3 regions of the Micromonospora sp. NPDC048894 genome follow, and region 1 is predicted to be linked to each of the others. Evidence: predicted binding sites of a transcription regulator. Region 1 holds the regulator's gene; each other region holds the start of a gene.
The links. The regulator HrcA, encoded in region 1, represses chaperone genes, less so after heat shock. The targets are predictions, from matches to a motif close to GGTTNGCACNCTCNNNNNGAGNGTGCNAACC.
Positions count from the first base shown of each region.

Region 2: a site for HrcA is predicted at 719-749, ahead of groL (chaperonin GroEL). Genes of this name have one in related genera too.
Region 3: a site for HrcA is predicted at 966-996, ahead of AB0C22_RS18855 (FmdB family zinc ribbon protein). Genes of this name have one in related genera too.

Region 1 is NZ_JBEZFY010000006.1:429,935-432,199, reverse strand. It holds gene AB0C22_RS16525 (DUF4870 domain-containing protein) at 1-298, opposite strand, end outside; gene hrcA (heat-inducible transcriptional repressor HrcA) at 535-1,557, shown strand; gene dnaJ (molecular chaperone DnaJ) at 1,631-2,265, shown strand, end outside.
Region 2 is NZ_JBEZFY010000019.1:115,495-117,759, reverse strand. It holds gene AB0C22_RS29160 (hypothetical protein) at 1-671, shown strand, start outside; gene groL (chaperonin GroEL) at 952-2,265, shown strand, end outside.
Region 3 is NZ_JBEZFY010000008.1:41,437-43,701, reverse strand. It holds gene AB0C22_RS18860 (5-formyltetrahydrofolate cyclo-ligase) at 1-646, shown strand, start outside; gene AB0C22_RS18855 (FmdB family zinc ribbon protein) at 1,022-1,399, shown strand; gene AB0C22_RS18850 (hypothetical protein) at 2,016-2,265, shown strand, end outside.

The DNA of each region.
Region 1 (2,265 bases):
TCTTGTCCTCGCTGTTGGCGTATCCACCGGTCGGGGCGCCGTACGCGCCGGCGGTCGGATATCCGCCACCGGCCGGGGGGTAGCCACCCGGCGGGCCGTAGCCCCCCGACGGGTCGTAGCCACCCGACGGCGGCTGGTCGCCGGTGGGCGGCGGATACCCGCCGGGCGGGGGATACCCGCCTGCACCCGGTGCCCCGGACAGTGGTGCGGTGGGCGGCTCATATGGCGAGCCCTGGCCAGCGTTCGGGTCCGGCGGGTAGCCGTCCCCCGCGCCGGGCGGGCGAGGTGGTTCAGTCATGCCCGTCACGGTAGGGGCTGCTGGCAAGGGTGCACCAGAGCGACACTGGTGAGGTTGGCCTCGACATTCGGTCAGCGGCCACGCCGGCAACCCACCGGGGCGGTCGCACCGACGGTCCGTCGTTGATCAACGCAGCGGCGGTACTGCCGTCGTAGACTGGCACTCGCTACAGTCGAGTGCCAGAGCGCTCGCCGGACGCGTCAGAAGTCCGGTCGCCGTGCGACAGGAGGTGGGAGATGGGTCTCGACGACCGCAAACTCGCCGTGCTGCGGGCGATCGTCGAGGACTACGTCGCCACGCAGGAGCCCGTCGGCAGCAAGACGCTCGTCGAGCGGCACCAGCTCGGGGTCTCCCCGGCGACCGTCCGTAACGACATGGCGGTGCTGGAGGAGGAAGGCTACATCCGCCAGCCGCACACCAGCGCCGGCCGGGTGCCCACCGACCGGGGCTACCGCCTCTTCGTCGACCGGCTCTCCCGGGTCAAACCGCTCAGCCCCGCCGAACGTCGGGCCATCGAGCGGTTCCTGGTCGGCGCGGTCGACCTCGACGACGTGGTGCACCGCACCGTACGGCTGCTGGCGCAGCTCACCCGGCAGGTCGCCGTCGTGCAGTACCCGTCGCTGGCCCGCTCGTCGGTGCGGCACCTGGAGCTGGTGCCGATCTCCACCACCCGGCTGATGCTGGTCATGATCGCCGACACCGGGCGGGTCGAGCAGCGGCTGGTCGAACTGCCCACGCCGGTCCCCGCCGACGACGTCACCGACCTGCGCCGGCTGGTCAACGAGAAACTGGTCGGCAGTCGGCTGTCCGACACCCCACCGCTGGTCCAGGCGCTGGTCGAGGAGTCCGCGCCGCACCTGCGCGGGGCCATGACCACCCTGTCCACCGTGCTGCTGGAGACCCTCGTCGAGCGCACCGAGGAGCGGTTGGCGCTCGCCGGCACCGCCAACCTCACCCGGGGCGGCCTGCTCGACTTCCAGGGTTCGCTGCGACCCATCCTGGAGGCGCTCGAAGAGGAGGTCGTCCTGCTCAAGCTGATCGGCGAGGCCGAACCGAGCACCACCCGGGTGCTGATCGGCGACGAGAACGAGGTCGACAACCTGCGGGCCGCCTCGGTGGTCAGCACCGGGTACGGCCCCGGCAGCACCATCGTCGGTGGGCTGGGCGTGCTCGGCCCGACCCGGATGGACTACCCCGGCACCATCGCCACGGTGCGGGCCGTGGCACGCTACGTGGGCGAGCTGCTGGCCCAGAACTGACCAGTCAGGGCCGACGGCCGGCTCCGGCCGCCGACCGGCGCAACGCGAGACGAACATGAGGACACGGAACGCAGTGGCCAGGGACTACTACGGCATTCTCGGCGTCGGCCGGGAAGCCTCCGATGACGAGATCAAGCGCGCCTACCGCAAGCTGGCGCGGCAGTTCCACCCGGACGTCAATCCGGACCCGGAGGCACAGGAGAAGTTCAAGGACATCAACGCCGCGTACGAGGTCCTCTCGGACGACCGGAAGCGGCAGATCGTCGACCTGGGCGGCGACCCGCTCGCCCCGGGCGGCGGGGGCGCCGGAGGCCCGGGCGGCCCCGGTGGGGCCGGCCCGTTCGTCGGCTTCCAGGACATCATGGACGCCTTCTTCGGTGGTGCGGCCGGTGGGGCGCGCGGTCCGCGCCCGCGTACCCGCCCCGGAGCCGACGCGATCCTGCGGCTGGAACTGGACCTGCACGAGACCGCCTTCGGCGTCGAGGCCCCAATCACCGTCGACACCGCAGTGCTCTGCACCACCTGCTCCGGGGCGGGCACCGCAGCCGGCACCCACCTGGCGACCTGCGAGGCGTGCGGGGGCCGGGGCGAAGTGCAGTCGGTGCAGCGGACCTTCCTCGGCCAGGTGGTGTCGGCCCGCCCGTGCACCGTCTGCCAGGGCTACGGCACCACCATCCCGCACCCCTGCCCGACCTGTGCCGGCGACGG
Region 2 (2,265 bases), on a different contig from region 1:
CGGGGCCCGACGCCGCCCCGCTGCCCGCCGACGGCTCGATTCCCGACGGCTACCTCAGTGACCTGGTGATCTACGGGGTCTCGGTGTTCCTGGTCGCGCTGGCCTTCGGGGTGGTGCAGGGCATCGGCTGGGCGGGTGGCACCTGGGTGGTGGCCCGGCAGGCCGCCGGCCAGCCGGCCGACCTGCCCGGCGCGCTGCGCTACGGCGCGCGCCGCTGCCTCGGCCTGTGGGGCTGGATGCTGGTGCTGGGCCTGCTCATCGGCGTCGGCTTCTGCCTGTGCCTGCTGCCGGGCATCTACCTGGCGTTCGCCCTCGCCCTCGCCGGCCCGGTCTACCTGTTCGAGGGGCAGAACCCGATCGGGCGCTCGTTCCGCATGTTCCACGACCGGTTGGGCATGGTGCTCGGCCGGGTGGCGCTGGTCGCACTCGCGGTGCTGCTCGGCAGCGTGCTCGGTGGGGTGGTGGAGTCGGTCGGCACCGTGCCGTTCGGCACCGACCCGTTCACCGCGCCCGGCACCGCCGCGGGTGCGGTGGCGGTGATCCTGGTGAGCGCCGTGCTGGTCGTGCCGGTCTACCTGGTGCAGCTGGTCGGCCTGGTCGTGACGTACGCCGAGCAGCGCGCGCAGGAGGGGCCGGTGAACGTCGCGCGACTGGTGGCGGAACTCGGCTGACCGGCCCCATCGTGCTTGCACTCGGCAGGGGAGAGTGCTAAACAGGTCATTGGCACTCGCATACGGTGAGTGCCAATGGTCGGGGCGGTAGGGCCACGGTCACATCGGCGTCTCGATGGCGTCGGGTGGCACATGGCCGGTCGTCGCGGGCTGTCCGGCCCGACCGAGGAGGACGTCGTCGTCGCCAGGTGGCGACGTCCCCAAGGTGCGTACACCAGGCGGCCCGTCCGGGGACACAAACCCCCGGGTGGCCCGTGAGTGTCCAGGAGGACAACGCCGTATGGCCAAGATGATCGCGTTCGACGAAGAGGCTCGCCGCGGCCTCGAGCGGGGCATGAACCAGCTCGCCGACGCCGTAAAGGTGACCCTCGGCCCCAAGGGCCGCAACGTGGTGCTCGAGAAGAAGTGGGGTGCCCCCACCATCACCAACGATGGTGTGAGCATCGCCAAGGAGATCGAGCTCGAGGACCCGTACGAGAAGATCGGCGCCGAGCTGGTCAAGGAGGTCGCCAAGAAGACCGACGACGTCGCCGGTGACGGCACGACGACGGCGACCGTCCTGGCCCAGGCCCTGGTGCGCGAGGGTCTGCGCAACGTGGCCGCCGGTGCCAACCCGATGGCCCTGAAGCGGGGCATCGAGGCTGCCGTGGCCAGCGTCTCGGAGGAGCTGTCCAAGCTCGCCAAGGACGTCGAGACCAAGGAGCAGATCGCCTCCACCGCCTCCATCTCCGCCGGTGACAGCACCGTCGGCGAGATCATCGCCGAGGCGATGGACAAGGTCGGCAAGGAAGGCGTCATCACCGTCGAGGAGAGCAACACCTTCGGGCTGGAGCTGGAGCTCACCGAGGGCATGCGCTTCGACAAGGGCTACATCTCCGCGTACTTCATGACCGACCCGGAGCGTATGGAGGCCGTCTTCGACGACCCCTACCTGCTCATCGTCAACAGCAAGATCTCCTCGGTGAAGGACCTGCTCCCGATCCTGGAGAAGGTCATGCAGTCGGGCAAGCCGCTGCTGATCATCTCCGAGGACATCGAGGGTGAGGCCCTGGCGACCCTGGTCGTCAACAAGGTCCGGGGCACCTTCAAGTCGGTCGCCGTCAAGGCGCCGGGCTTCGGTGACCGCCGCAAGGCCATGCTCGCCGACATCGCCATCCTCACCGGTGGCCAGGTCATCAGCGAGGAGGTCGGCCTCAAGCTGGACGCCGTCGGCCTCGACATGCTGGGCCGGGCCCGCAAGGTCGTGGTGACCAAGGACGAGACCACCATCGTCGACGGTGCCGGCGACGCCGACCAGATCCAGGGCCGGGTCAACCAGATCCGGGCCGAGATCGACAAGAGCGACTCCGACTACGACCGCGAGAAGCTGCAGGAGCGGCTGGCCAAGCTGGCTGGCGGCGTCGCGGTGATCAAGGTCGGCGCGGCCACCGAGGTCGAGCTGAAGGAGCGCAAGCACCGCATCGAGGACGCCGTCCGCAACGCGAAGGCCGCCGTCGAGGAGGGCATCGTCCCGGGTGGTGGCGTCGCGCTGGTGCAGGCCGGCAAGACCGCCTTCGACAAGCTGGACCTGGCCGGCGACGAGGCGACCGGCGCG
Region 3 (2,265 bases), on a different contig from region 1:
AGCGGAAGCCCTCCACGCGGCCAAACGCGAGACACGCGCCGTGCTGCTCGCCCACCGCCGGGCGCTCACCGCAGCCCACCGCTCCGCCGCCGCGACGCGCGTCCAAGCCGAACTGACCGCGCTGGTACGCCGCCTGCGGCCGGCCACGATGACCGGGTACGTGCCGGTCGGCTCCGAGCCGGGCGGCCCCGACCTGCCCGAGGTGCTCCGGGCCGCGCTGCCGGCCGGGGCGGAGCTGCTGCTGCCCGTGCTCCGCGACGACCTCGACCTGGACTGGGCCCCATACGCCGGACCGGGCACCCTGGTCGCCGCCGGCCGGGGGATGCGCGAGCCGCACGGACCCCGGCGGGGCCGGACGGCGATCGTCGGAGCATCCCTGGTGGTGGTGCCCGCCCTGGCGGTGGACCGGCACGGCCTACGGCTGGGCCGGGGCGGCGGCTCCTACGACCGGGCGCTGGCCCGGGTACCGGCGGCCACCATGACCGTGGCGCTGCTGCACGACGGTGAACTGCTCCCGGCGCTGCCCGCCCAGCCGCACGACCGGCCGGTGCGGGCGGCTCTCACCCCGTCGGAAGGTCTGCGCCTGCTCACCCGGGACGGGATTGCGCTGACGGCGTCGGGCTCCGCTGATGCTGCGGTCGGCTGACGGCGTCGGGCCCCGCTTCGACTGACGGCGTCGGGCTCCGTGGTGGCACGGTGCACTGACGACGTCGGACTCCGCTGATTCTGCGGTCCGGTGACGGCGTCGGGCTCTGCGGCGGCGCGGTGCAGTGACGACGTCGGACTTCGCTGGTGGCGCCCTGCCGACGGCGGGCGGTGCGCCGACGGCGTCGAACTTCGCCGGTGGTGGGGTGCGGACCCGGCTCGCCGAGGTCCGGTTCGCGCCTGCTCCCCCGCTGGTCCGGACCTCCCGGCGGGTGGGTGACGATCACGTCCGCTGGACGAACCCGGGTCCGATGACGCACCATTGGCACTCGAATACGTCGAGTGCCAATCGGCTGAACCAGATCCGGAGGAGAACGTGCCCACGTACCAGTACGCCTGCACCGCGTGCGGCCACCAGCTCGAGGCGGTGCAGTCGTTCTCCGACGAGCCGCTGACCGAGTGCCCCGCGTGCGAGGGGCGGCTGCGCAAGGTCTTCAACTCGGTCGGGGTCGTGTTCAAGGGCTCCGGCTTCTACCGCACCGACTCCCGGGCGGCGGGCACCGAGGGCAAGGGCGGCACGACGAAGCCGGCGAAGTCGGAGGGCACCTCTTCCGGTGGCGACTCCTCGGGCTCCGGCTCGTCGTCGACCTCGGGCGGTTCCTCGACCCCCAACTCGTCCTCCTCGTCCACCACCTCCGGCCCGTCGGGCTCGACCAGTTCCACCAAGCCCGCCCCCACCACCACGACCTCCTGACCCCCTCCCCCACCGCCCCACCCCGCCCCCGCGATCAAGAGCTTTGCGTCACGTTGACGCAGTGATCAAGAGATTTGCGTCAAGTTGATCGCGGTATTTGACGCAAACCTCTTGATCACGCCACTTGTGGGTGGGTGGGTGGACGGGCGGGGGTGGGGGGACGGGGGTGGGGGGACGGGTGGGGGTGGGGTTTTCCACAGGCGGGGTGTTGTCCACAGGGCGTGGGTGAGGGGGCGTGGGGTTTGGGTGGGTGCGACATAGCCTGCTGGGCCGGGGGGTGCCGCCAGGGCATCCGGTGAGCGGCAGAGGGTGTTGCATGGTGACCGGTGCGGTCGATGGAGAAGGCTCGCTGCGAGCATTCCGCTGGCCGCGTCGCCCCGGTGGGGGGACCATGTTGCGGGCGGCCTTGGTGGCGGTCCTGCTGGGGCTGGCGGTGATCGTCATGGACACCCCGGCTGGCTGTTCCACCGGTGCCCCACCACCTGCCGTCGCCCTCGGCCCGGCGGGACCTCCCATGGGGAGGCCCCATGCCACAGATCCCGCCACCGGCAGGCCCAGCGCGGCCGGACCTCCCGCCGGCACATTCAACGCGGCGGGATGTCCGGACCCACCGACCGTGGCCGGGCCCGCCGTCGGCGGCCAGTCCGGCCAGCCGCACCATCGGACGGTACGACCGGGCGTCAGCGGGGCCGGCGTCCCCGACGGGGTGGGCGACCCCCGGTCCGGTACGCAGGAGACCGGAAGGCCCGCCGAGGAAGGCACCCCGACTGCCGTACCGCTGCCGAGCGGCTTCGTGGGAGTGCCCGTCCGCCTGGCCGAACCGGCCGCCCTCGCGGTCCTGCGCCCCGGTGCACGGGTCGACCTGC